Archangium primigenium: one gene and its partner. The protein of the gene in region 1 interacts with the protein of each later gene in a pairwise test. Links are inferred from orthologs where the notes say so. Each region holds a gene or a part of one and is shown on either strand. Other genes may lie near its edges.

What was found. Proteins that work in one complex are often made in the same cells at the same time.
Region 2: the proteins of secD (region 1) and pheT interact in binary tests that used the Escherichia coli proteins (3 or more experiments, as listed by UniProt). The link is inferred for Archangium primigenium from one-to-one orthologs.

The regions. Positions count from the first base shown.
Region 1 is NZ_JADWYI010000001.1:4,433,002-4,438,770, forward strand. What follows is about bases 1,483-4,469. They hold secD (protein translocase subunit SecD), read left to right. Parts: upstream 1,483-2,084; coding sequence 2,085-3,854; downstream 3,855-4,469. Other genes in these bases: tgt (tRNA guanosine(34) transglycosylase Tgt), read left to right, coding at 1,483-1,523; yajC (preprotein translocase subunit YajC), read left to right, coding at 1,732-2,085; secF (protein translocase subunit SecF), read left to right, coding at 3,879-4,469. Also shown: tRNA preQ1(34) S-adenosylmethionine ribosyltransferase-isomerase QueA, read left to right, coding at 1-326; more of tgt, read left to right, coding at 339-1,482; more of secF, read left to right, coding at 4,470-5,045; single-stranded-DNA-specific exonuclease RecJ, read left to right, coding at 5,295-5,769. UniProt on the Escherichia coli protein: Part of the Sec protein translocase complex. Interacts with the SecYEG preprotein conducting channel. SecDF uses the proton motive force (PMF) to complete protein translocation after the ATP-dependent function of SecA.
Region 2 is NZ_JADWYI010000001.1:5,906,867-5,912,754, forward strand. What follows is about bases 1,315-4,420. They hold pheT (phenylalanine--tRNA ligase subunit beta), read right to left. Parts: upstream 4,021-4,420; coding sequence 1,609-4,020; downstream 1,315-1,608. Other genes in these bases: I3V78_RS24175 (integration host factor subunit alpha), read right to left, coding at 1,315-1,500; pheS (phenylalanine--tRNA ligase subunit alpha), read right to left, coding at 4,020-4,420. In the rest of the region: I3V78_RS24160 (phytanoyl-CoA dioxygenase family protein), read left to right, coding at 1-642; more of I3V78_RS24175, read right to left, coding at 1,066-1,314; more of pheS, read right to left, coding at 4,421-5,069; rplT (50S ribosomal protein L20), read right to left, coding at 5,204-5,551; rpmI (50S ribosomal protein L35), read right to left, coding at 5,648-5,857.

The sequences.
Region 1 (5,769 bases):
CGCGCGCCGTCAACGCCGCCAGGGCCGAGGGCCGCCGGGTGGTGGCGGTGGGCACGACGGTGGTGCGCACGCTCGAGTCGGCGTGGGACGCCCAGGCCGGGGCCCTGCGCGAGGGGCCCGGGGAGACGGACATCTTCATCCGCCCGGGCTTCGACTTCCGGGCGGTGGACGTGCTGCTCACCAACTTCCACCTGCCGCGCTCGACGCTGGTGGTGCTGGTGAGCGCGCTGCTCGGGCGCGAGCGCACCCTGGCGGCCTACCGGGAGGCGGTCGCCGCCGGCTACCGGTTCTTCTCGTACGGCGATGCGATGCTGGTGACGGAGTAGGGAGAGGACACCATGGGACAGCCGCGCGGGGAAAAGGGAGACACCCGGGTCCAACCGGGCCTGGTGCGCTACGAGCTCTTGCACGAGGACGCCTCGGGCACACGCGCGCGCCGGGGCCGCCTGCACACACCCCACGGCCCGGTGGAGACGCCCATCTTCATGCCCGTGGGCACGGTGGGCAGCGTCAAGGCCGTGGGGCCGGATGACTTGCTCACGCTCGACGCGCAGATCATCCTCGGCAACACCTACCACCTGATGCTCCGGCCGGGAGACGACCTGGTGGGGGAGATGGGCGGCCTGCACCGCTTCGTGTCCTGGGACCGGCCCATGCTCACCGACAGCGGCGGCTTCCAGGTGTTCAGCCTGTCGGAGAAGCGGAAGATCACCGAGGAGGGCGCCGCCTTCCAGTCCCACCTGGACGGGCGCAAGCTCCTGCTCACGCCCGAGCGCTCCATCGAGATCCAGGAGACGCTCGGCGCGGACATCATCATGGCCTTCGACGAGTGCCCGCCGTCCACCGAGAGCCGGGCCTACCTGGAGCAGTCCCTGGCGCGCACCACGCGCTGGCTGCACCGGTGCGTGAAGGCCTGGAGCCGCGAGCGCTCCTCGCTCTTCGGCATCGTCCAGGGCGGACTGGATCCCCAGCTGCGCAAGGCGCACGCCGAGGAGGTGTGCGCGGTGGACCTGCCCGGCTACGCGCTCGGGGGCTACGCGGTGGGGGAGACGCCCGAGGCCATGTACGAGGGCGTCGCCTACTCGGCGCCGCTCTTGCCCCGGGACAAGCCGCGCTACCTCATGGGGGTGGGCACGCCCGTGGACCTCATCACCTGCGTGGAGCAGGGGGTGGACATGTTCGACTGCGTGCTGCCCACGCGCTGCGCGCGCAACGGCCTGCTCTTCACCACCGAGGGCAAGCTCGTCATCCGCAACGCCACCTGGGCCAAGGATCCCCGGCCGGTGGACCCGGCGTGCACCTGCTACACCTGCCGCACGTTCAGCCGCGCCTACCTGCGCCACCTCTTCGTGGCGGGGGAGATCCTCGCCATGCGGCTCAACACCCTGCACAACCTGCACTACTTCCTCACCCTGATGAAGCAGGTGCGCGAGGCCATCGCCGAGGACCGCTTCGCCTCCTTCGCCCGGGACTTCCGCGAGAAGGCGCGGGCCCAGGAAGCCGAGCGCACGCGGTCGAAGTAGGCCCCAAGCCGGGGAAAAACGGGGGGTTGGAGGGGGACCGGGCGGGTATGACGCGGCACGGAATGGTCCCGGCGGCACGTCGTTCCTTGCTCGGGGTGTGGGGCTGCTGCTAAGAGGCCCCGCTTTCCGGCTCTTCTGTTGTCCACTGGAGGAAGTGGGCAGCGCCCTGGATGGAGCCCTCCATTTTCATCGAGCGACGAGGCGGTTCGTGGCTGACAGCTATCTAGTCCTGGCGCAGGCAACGGGTGGACCCGGCGGCGTGTGGAACATCGCGTTCTTCATCGGCCTGTTCGCCATCATGTACTTCATGATGATCCGCCCGCAGCAGAAGCAGCTCAAAACGCACCGCGAGCTCATCTCCAGCCTGAAGAAGGGGGATGAGGTCGTCACGCAGGGTGGACTCATCGGGCGCATCCAGGTGGTGGCCGAGCGTGAAGTGACGCTCGAGGTCTCCACGGGCACGCGCATCCGGGTTCTCAAGACGTCGGTGGCGGGACGGTACGCGGCGGGGGGCGAGAGCGCCCCGGCCGCCAAGATCGAAGACAAGAAGGAGGAGAAGTAATGGATCGCGGCTGGTACTGGAGGCTGGGCCTGGTGGTCGGCGTGACGCTGTTGACCATCTGGTTCCTCATTCCCTCCTATTATTCGCTGTTCCATGTCGAGCGCAGCCAGCGCAACAACCTGGCGGCGATCGACGCGGCCATGCCTCGCTGGGCCCCCCCGGCCAAGTACCGCATCAACCTGGGGCTGGACCTGCAGGGTGGCATCCACATGGTGATGCGGGTGGACACCAAGACGGCCCTCGAGAAGCGCACCGAGCGCCGCGGGGACCAGATCGCCCGCTACGTCAACGAGAAGCAGCTGGGCCAGGTGTCCGTGAGCACGGACCCGGACCGCCTCCAGGTGACGCTGACGGCGCAGGATCCGGCCACCATGGACGCCATCGAGAAGGAGGTCCTCTCCAACAACCAGGACTTCTCCAAGGTGTCGCGCGACGGCGGCAAGCTGACCATCGCCCTGGCCGACTCCCAGACCACGCGCTTCCGTGAGGAGGCGGTGGACCAGGCGATGCTCGTCATCCGCAAGCGCATCGACAAGTGGGGCGTGGCCGAGGTGGACGTGCGCAAGCTGGGCTCGGACGCCATCCAGATCTCCCTGCCGGGCCGCAACAACCCGGAGCAGGCCAAGGAGCTCGTGGGCACCACCGCCCAGCTCGAGTTCCACATGGTGGACGACACCACGGACTTCTTCCGTCAGACCTACCAGAACACGCCGCCCCCCGAGGGCAGCAACATCACCCTGACGACCGCCGAGGGCTTCCCCCAGCTGGAGGGCGCCAACCGCGAGGCGCTGCTCGGCTACGTGAAGGGCAAGGTCCCCCAGGACCGCGTGGTGCTGCTCGAGTGCATCGCGAGCGCCACGCGCCGGGGCGTGTGTGACAGCTACCGCACCTACCTGGTGGAGAAGGAAGCGCCGCTCACGGGCGAGAGCCTGACGGGCGCGGACGCCTCGCTCAGCCAGCTCAACGAGCCCGAGGTGAACATCAGCTTCGACGCCAACGGGGCGCGCCAGTTCGAGCTGCTCACCGAGAAGGGCGTGGGCCGGCGCATGGCGATCGTGCTGGACGACTACGTGCAGTCCGCGCCGCGCATCAACGAGCGCATCGGCGGCGGCCGCGCGCGCATCACCATGGGCCGCTCGGGGGGCCGTCCCCTGGAGCAGTGGCTGGCGGACGCGCAGACGCTCGCGCTCGCGCTCAAGGCCGGCGCGCTGCCCGCGCCCGTCACCACCGGTGAGATCCGCCAGGTGGGCGCCTCGCTGGGTGACGAGCTCATCCGCAAGGGCGGCCTGGCCGCGGCGGTGGGCGTGCTCTGCGTGGTCGTCTTCATGGTGGTCTACTACCGCTCCGCGGGCCTCATCGCGGACGTGGCGCTCCTGCTCAACGGCCTGCTCATCCTCGGGGGTCTGGCGTTCTTCAACGCCACGCTCACGCTGCCGGGCATCGCCGGGTTCGTGCTCACGCTGGGCATCGCGGTGGATGCCAACGTGCTCATCAACGAGCGCATCCGAGAGGAGCTGTCCCACGGCAAGTCGGCCCGGGTCGCGGTGGACCAGGGCTACGATCGCGCCTTCTGGACCATCTTCGACGCCCACGTCACCGCGCTCATCGCCGGCTTCATCCTGTTCTTCACGGGAACCGGTCCGGTGCGCGGCTTCGCCACCACGCTCATCATCGGCCTGCTGGCGTCGCTCTTCACGTCCATCCTGGTGACGCGCGTCATCATGACCTACTTCGTCCACGGCAAGAACGCTCAGACGGTGTCCGTCTAGGCCACACCTCGAGGCACAGCCGCCATGCAGATCCTCAAGAACAAGACGAACATCGACTTCATCGGCAAGCGCAAGCCGGCGTTCTTCATCTCCACGGTCATCAACCTGCTCATCCTGGTGGGCATCGCCGTCTTCGGCTTCAACCTGGGCGTGGACTTCGCCGGTGGCACCGTGGTGGAGGTGCAGTTCAACCACCCGGTGAGCGCCGCGGACGTGCGCCAGCGCGTGGAGTCCTCCGGCCAGCTGCACGACGTGTCCGTGCAGAGCATCGGCTCGTCGAGCGAGAACTCCTTCCTGGTGCGCCTGGGCGGTGTGACCCAGCTGACCCAGGAGAGCGCCGAGAAGGCCCGCGAGGCCCTCGTGAAGCTCGGTCAGGTGGAGCCGGAGTCCATCCGCGCCGACCTGCCCAACGGCATGATCCGCGTGCGCGCCAAGCAGCCGCTCGTGCCCGCGCAGATCCAGAAGGCCGTGGTGGACACGGGCACCGGCGTGGACGAGGTGCGCGACCTGGGCCAGACCCAGGCCGGTGACTACGAGTACCAGGTGGTGGCCAGCGGCATGGCCGACCGCATCCGCGCCGCGCTGATGCACGGCGTGCAGAACCCCGAGTCGCCGGACTTCGAGATGCGCCGCACCGAGTACGTGGGTCCCCAGGTGGGCAAGCAGCTGCGCAACCGCGGCTTCCAGGCGCTGCTCTTCTCCATGCTCGCCATCCTCATCTACGTGGCCTTCCGCTTCGACTTCAAGTTCGGCCCCGGCGCGCTGCTCTCCATGGTCCACGACGTGATCATGGTGGCCGGCTTCTACCTGGTCACCCGCGCCGAGTTCAGCCTCACGTCCATCGCCGCGCTGCTCACGGTGGTGGGCTACTCGGTCAACGACACCATCGTGATCTACGACCGCATCCGCGAGGACATGGTGAAGTACCCCAACCGTGCCCTGCCGGAGGTCATCAACATCGCGATCAACGACACCCTGGTGCGCACCATCCTCACCTCGGGCGTGACGTCGCTGTCGCTCGTGGGTCTGATGATCTTCGGCGTGGGGGAGATCCGCGACTTCGCCTGGGCCATGTTCGTGGGCATCCTCGTGGGCACCTACTCCTCGGTGTACATCGCGAGCCCGCTCACCATCTGGCTCGACGAGCGCTCGGCCCACAAGAAGCCCATCGAGCAGCCCAAGACGGCTTGAGCCCACCGGGCGCTCCCGTGGTTCCCCGAGGCCCCTGGTGCTCCGTGAGACTCACGGGCCCGGGGGCCTCGGGCGTTGAAGCGCAACCGCCGCGTGTCTGGGGCATCCCATGCACGCGCCCGCCTCGCCTCCGCGGTGAGGGGGCAGGGGGGCGAGCCGCACGTCGAACTCGCCTCGACAGACTTCCCAGGTAGACTGGTGGGGTGGATGCGCGGGGATGACCCACCGCCCCCAAGGAGAGGCGAGAACGTGCGTTGGTTGATGCCCGAGGTGCACCCGGAGCCCGCCGCCCTGCTCGCCGCCGAGCTGGGGTTGCATCCCCTCTCTGCCCGGGTGCTCGCCCACCGGGGCCTGCGCACCCCCGAGGCCGCCTCCGCCTTCCTGTCCGACCGGCTGGCCGACCTGCCCGACCCCTACCGGATGAAGGGCATGGGCGCCGCCGTGGACCGGCTCACGCGGGCCCTGCGCGAGAAGGAGCGCATCACCCTCTACGGCGACTACGACGTGGACGGGGTGTGCTCCACGTCACTCCTGGCCCTGTTCCTGCGTGAGCTGGGCGTGCGGCCCGCCACCTACATCCCCCACCGGCTCGGCGAGGGGTATGGGCTCAACCTCCAGGCGGTGGAGAAGATCGCCGCGGACGGCACCCGGGTGCTGGTGACGCTCGACTGCGGCGTCACCTCCGTGGCGGAGATCGCCCGGGCGCGGGACCTGGGCCTGGACG
Region 2 (5,888 bases), 1.5 Mb from region 1 along the record:
CAGGCGCTGGCCGAGAAGGTGGGGCCGCTCCTCAAGAGCATCCTGGGGAACGAGGTGTTCCTCGAGTACGAGCAGGTCATGGTGGTGCGCGCGGGGACCGCGTATGCCACCAAGTGCCACCGGGATGTCGATGGCGGCAAGGCTGGCTACTCCGAGGCCTCGCGGCGCCACAAGGGCTCGGTGCACCTCTGGATCCCGCTCGTCGACATCGACGCGACGCGGGCGTGCATGTATGTCGATCCGTTCGATGCGCCCGGACAGTCCCTCGACATGACGATGCGGGCCGGCGACGCACTGTTCCTGCACAACTACGTGTGGCACGGGAGCCGCGCCAACACCTCTGGGGTGGACCGCATCTCCTGGCTGCTGAACTTCGCCCCCGCGCCGAGCCACGATGAGAGCAACCCGGGCGCCGACCTCAACCTCCAGCTCCTGCGCGGTGGAGTGCCCACGGACCTGGCCCCCGACGTGTGCAACCGGTTGGCCCAGGAGAAACACAGGTTCCTGAACCTCTTCGACGCATTCTTCACGTACGACCCGTCCCAGCTGCGCATGGTGCATCCGGACAACCGGCGCGGGAACCACGAGGCGCGGCCCCTGGTGGCGGGGACTCCACGCAAGCCCGTGCAAGCCCAGCGCTGACGCACACCCTGGCGAGCTCCAACAGCCCCACCGCGCCCGCGGTGGACAAACAAAAAAGCCCAGCAATCCGAAAGGATTGCTGGGCTTCTTTTGGCGAGGAGTACGGGACTTGAACCCGTGGCCTCCGGCGTGACAGGCCGGCGTTCTAACCAACTGAACTAACTCCCCACAACGCCTCTCCCCGAGAGGAGAAGATGAAGACCCTGGAGCCTACCGTGAGGTGAAACTCCAGGGTCTTCGATGGTCGGGGCGACAGGATTTGAACCTGCGACCACTTGCACCCCAAGCAAGTGCGCTACCAGGCTGCGCTACGCCCCGTTGAGTCGTCTCGTCGCCGCCGGTTTCGGCGTCAGCGAGATGGGCTGCTTATGCCCGCCCCATCTCCCCAGGTCAAGAAAGAGATCGGGCACTTCCTCAAAAAATCTATTCGGCCTTGGCCTTCAGGCCGCCCGCGGAGGCCGCGAGCGGACCCACGTCCTCGAGCTCCTCGTCGAAGTCCTCGGGATCCAATCCCGCGGCCTCGGCGGCGTCGGCGGCGGCCTCCTCGGCGGCGTCCAGCTCGGAGTGGTTCTCCGGAATCTGCTCGCCGTTGAGGGCCGCCTTGAGCACCGCGCTCGGCCGGAAGGTCAGCACCCGGCGCGCGGAGATTTCGATCTCCTTGCCCGTCTGCGGATTGCGCCCCACGCGCGCCTTCTTCTGGCGCACCTGGAAATTGCCGAAGCCGGAGATCTTGATCTTGTCCCCGCGCTCCAGCGTCTCCTTGAAGGTGTCGAAGACGAGCTCCACGATCTCCGCCGACTCCTTCTTGGAGAAGCCGACCTTCTCGTAGACGCCCTCGATGATGTCCGCCTTGGTCATGCGCGTGCCTTCGCGTCCCTCTCCAGGGGGTGAACCCGGCGGACTGTGACAGCCTTCCCGGACAGCTGTCAACCCACCGGTTTCACTCAGGTTTTCCCGTTTCCAACGTCAGCTGCGCAGCGCTCCGCCGAGGCGTTGGTTGACCTCGGAGATGATGCGCTGGTGGGCGGTGCCCACCTCCACGTCGGTGAGCGTGCGCTCGGGCGAGCGGTAGCGGATGGCGTAGGCGAGGTTCTTGCGGCCCTCGGGGATGGGCTTGCCCGTGTACACGTCGAACACGAGCGCGTCCTCCACCAGCGGCCCGCCCACCTCCAGGATGACGCGGCGGACCTCGTCGTTGGCGAGCTCCACCGGCACCACCACGGCCAGGTCACGGAGCACGGCGGGGAACTTCGGCAGCCCGCGCGAGGAGGGCACGAGCCGGGCGGCGGCGTAGAGCGGCGCCGTGTCCAGCTCGAAGACGAAGACGTCCCGGGGCAGGTCCAGGGCCTTGGTCACGCGGGGGTGCACTTCGCCCACGTGGCCGAGCACCGTGCCGTCCGCCAGCTCCACGCGCGCGCACGCCCGCAGGTGCCAGGCCGGGGCCTCGGCGGGCACGAAGCGCACGCCGTCCACGTGCAGCGCGTGCAGCAGGGACTCCAGCGCGCCCTTGGCGTCGTAGAAGTCCGCCCGGGCCTCCTTCTGCGTCCACGAGCGCCCGCCGCGCACGCCCCAGACGAGGCCCGCCACGCGGTGCACCTCGCGGGTGGCCGGACGCTGGCCCTGCCCGCCCTCCGCATCCCGGAGGTAGGCCCGGCCCATCTCGTACACGGACACGGTGTCCACCTGGTGCCGCACGCTGCGCGAGAGGTTCTCGAGCAGGCCGGGCAGGAGGCTCGTGCGCATCACGGACTGCTCCACGCTCAGGGGGTTGAGCAGCGCGACGGGCTGCTCGGTGCCGCCCAGGACTTCCAGCGTGCGCGGGGTGACGAAGGAGTAGTTCACCACCTCGCTCAGGCCCGCGCCGGACAGGGCCTGGCGGGCGCGGCGCTCGGCCTCGGTGGTGGGCGACTCGGGGGCCAGCTCGGCGAGTCCCCGGGGCAGCTTCGCGGGGATGTTGTCGTAGCCGTACACGCGCGCGAGCTCCTCCATGAGGTCCTCCTCGCGCTCCACGTCCACGCGGGCGCGGGGCACCTCGAAGGTGCTCTGACCGCTCCCCTCCTCCACGCCCCGGAAGCCGAGCACGCCGAGGATGCGCCGGCACTCGGACTCGGCGATGGACACGCCGAGCACCTTCTCCACCCGGCCGTAGCGCAGGGTCACCCGGCGCGGCGGCTGGGGCTGGGGGTGGAGGTCCACCCGGCCGGGCGCCACGGTGCCGCCGGCCAGCTCCGCGATGAGCGCCGCGGCGCGGTCCACCGCGGGCACGACGGCGTCCAGGTCCGCGCCGCGCTCGAAGCGGTGCGAGGCCTCGGTGTGCAGGCCGTGGCGCTTGGAGGAGCGGCGCACCGTGGCGGGCTGGAAGTGGGCGGACTCGAGCACCACGCGCGTGGTCCCCGCGCCCACCTCGCTGTCCGCGCCGCCCATGACGCCGGCCAGGGCCTGGGCCCGGTCCCGGTCACAGATGAGCAGATCCTCGGGCGAGAGCGTGCGCTCCTTGCCATCCAGCGTGGTCATCTTCTCGCCGGGCCGCGCGGTGCGGACGATGATCTCCTGGCCCGCCACCTTGTCCAGGTCGAAGGCGTGCAGGGGCTGGCCGTACTCGAGCAGCACGAAGTTGGTGACGTCCACCACGTTGCTGATGGGGCGCACGCCGCAGGCCTTGAGCCGGTCCTGCAGCCACTGGGGCGAGGGGCCGATCTTCACGTTCTCGATGACGCGCGCGGCGTAGCGCGGGCAGCGCGTGGCGTCCTCGATGCGCACCCGCACCTTCTCGGAGGCGGGCGCGCCGGACTCGGCGAGCCGGGGCTCGGGCGGACGCAGGGGGGCGCCCGTGGCCACCGCCACCTCGCGCGCCACGCCCAGGTGGGACAGGGCATCCGGGCGGTTGGGGGTGACGTTCACCTCCAACACCACGTCATCCAGCCCGAGCGCCTCGGCGATGGGCGTGCCGGGCGCGAGGTCCGCGGGGAGGATGAGCAGGCCCGAGGACTCCTCGGACAGGCCCAGCTCCTTGGCCGAGCAGAGCATGCCGAAGCTGTCCACGCCGCGCAGCGGGGCCTGCTTGATCTCCACCCCGTTGGGCAGCCGGGTGCCGAGCGTGGCCAGGGGGACCTTGTCCCCGACCTTGAAGTTCTTGGCGCCGCACACCACCTGGAGCATGTCCGCCTGGCCCAGGTCGATCTGGGTGACGGAGAGCTTGTCCGCGTTGGGGTGCTGCACGGACGCGGCGATGCGGGCCACCACCACGCCGCGCAGGGCATCGCCGGGGCGGTCCATGCCCTCGATCTCCAGTCCCACGGCGGTCAACCGGCGCGCCAGCTCGTCCACGTCCGCGGGCAGCGCCACATAGTCCTTGAGCCACTTGACCGAGATCTTCATCAGAACTGCTCCAGGAAGCGCGCGTCGTTCTCGAACATCATCCGCAGGTCGTCGATGCGGTAGCGCAGCATGGCGATGCGCTCCACGCCCATGCCGAACGCGTAGCCGGTCAGCTGGGTGGCGTCATAGCCCGCGTGCTTGAACACGTTGGGGTGCACCATGCCGCTGCCGAGCACCTCCAGCCAGCCGGTGTGCTTGCACACGCGGCAGCCCTTGCCGCCGCACGAGGTACAGGAGATGTCCACCTCGGCCGAGGGCTCGGTGAAGGGGAAGAAGGAGGGCCGGAAGCGCGTGCGCGTGTCCGAGCCGAAGAAGGCCCGCACGAAGGCGTCCAGGGTTCCCTTGAGCTCGGCGAAGCTCACGTCCTTGTCCACCAGCAGGCCCTCCACCTGGTGGAACATGGGCGTGTGGGTGATGTCCGAGTCGCGCCGGTAGACCCGGCCCGGCATGATGGCGCGGATGGGCGGCGGGCGGTTGAGCATGAAGCGCACCTGCACCGGCGACGTGTGCGTGCGCAAGAGCACCGGGCTGTCCGCCTTCTTCGCGTGGCCGAGCGAGGCGTCGTCCACGTAGAAGGTGTCCTGCATGTCGCGCGCGGGGTGATCCTTCGGGAGGTTGAGCGCCTCGAAGTTGAAGTAGTCCAGCTCGATCTCCGGCCCGTGCGCCACCTCGAAGCCCAGCCGCTGGAAGGTGCGGACGATGTCCTCCATCGTCCGGGACACCGGGTGGCGGCTGCCCGGGGACACGCTCCGGCCCGGCAACGTCACGTCCAGTCGGGGGCCGCGCAGCTCCGCCGCGAGCGCCGCCTCCTCCACGCGCTGGGTGGCATCGGCCAGGAGCTGCTCGATCTCGGCCTTGACCTGGTTGGCCACCTCGCCCAGGGCGCGGCGCTCGTCGGGGGGCAGCTTGCCCATGCCCCCGAGCACACCCGACAGCTCCCCCTTCTTGCCCAGGTATCGGATCCGGAGCGCCTCCACGGCGGAGGGCTCCGACGCGACGGAGATGTCGCGCCGCGCCGCATCCGCGAGCGTCTGCAAACGGTCTCGCATCGGACAACTGCCTTTCCTCCCCGGAGCATGCCGGGGCCAAAAAAAAGGGCCGCCCACAGGGGCGGCCCGGTTTGAATCTCAGGAGCGGAGCGAGCCCGGTGAACCCAGGCCCCACTCACCTCTCACGGTGTGCTTCAGGCCGCCTTCGCAATGTTGGCGACGGCGGCAAAACCGGCGGGATCCGCCACGGCCAGGTCGGCGAGGACCTTGCGATCCAGAGCGACCTTGTTCTTGGCCAGACCGGCGATCAGCCGCGAGTACGACAGGCCCACGGTGCGGGCGGCCGCGTTGATGCGGACGATCCACAGCGAACGGAAGTTGCGCTTCCGCTGGGCGCGGTCACGGCTGGCGTAGTCCAGCGCGCGCTCCACGGCCTGGTTGGCCCGCTTGTAGCAATTCTTGCGGCGGCCCCGGTAGCCCTTGGCCAGCTTCAGAATCCGATTACGACGACGACGGGCCTTGAATCCTTTTTTGACGCGCATGACTCAACTCCTGCACTGCGAGGTGTTTGAAAACCCCCGGTGTCCGGGCGAAACGCCCTTCACCGTCAGGGCCCTCTGACAACATGACGACGACGGCTAGTTCGCCCCGTACGGGAACAGCTCCAGACGCACCTTCTTCGCGTCCATGTCCCGGAGGTGACCCGTGCCACGGTGCTCCCGCTTGAGCTTCGGGGACTTCGCGTGGGTGAACAGGTGCTTGCCGAGCGCCTTGGCGAACTTCACCTTTCCGGACTTCTTCACGTGGAAGCGCTTCTTGGCGCTGCTACGCGTCTTCAGCTTGGGCATGATGCCGTTCCTTCCTGACTGCGACTGCGTC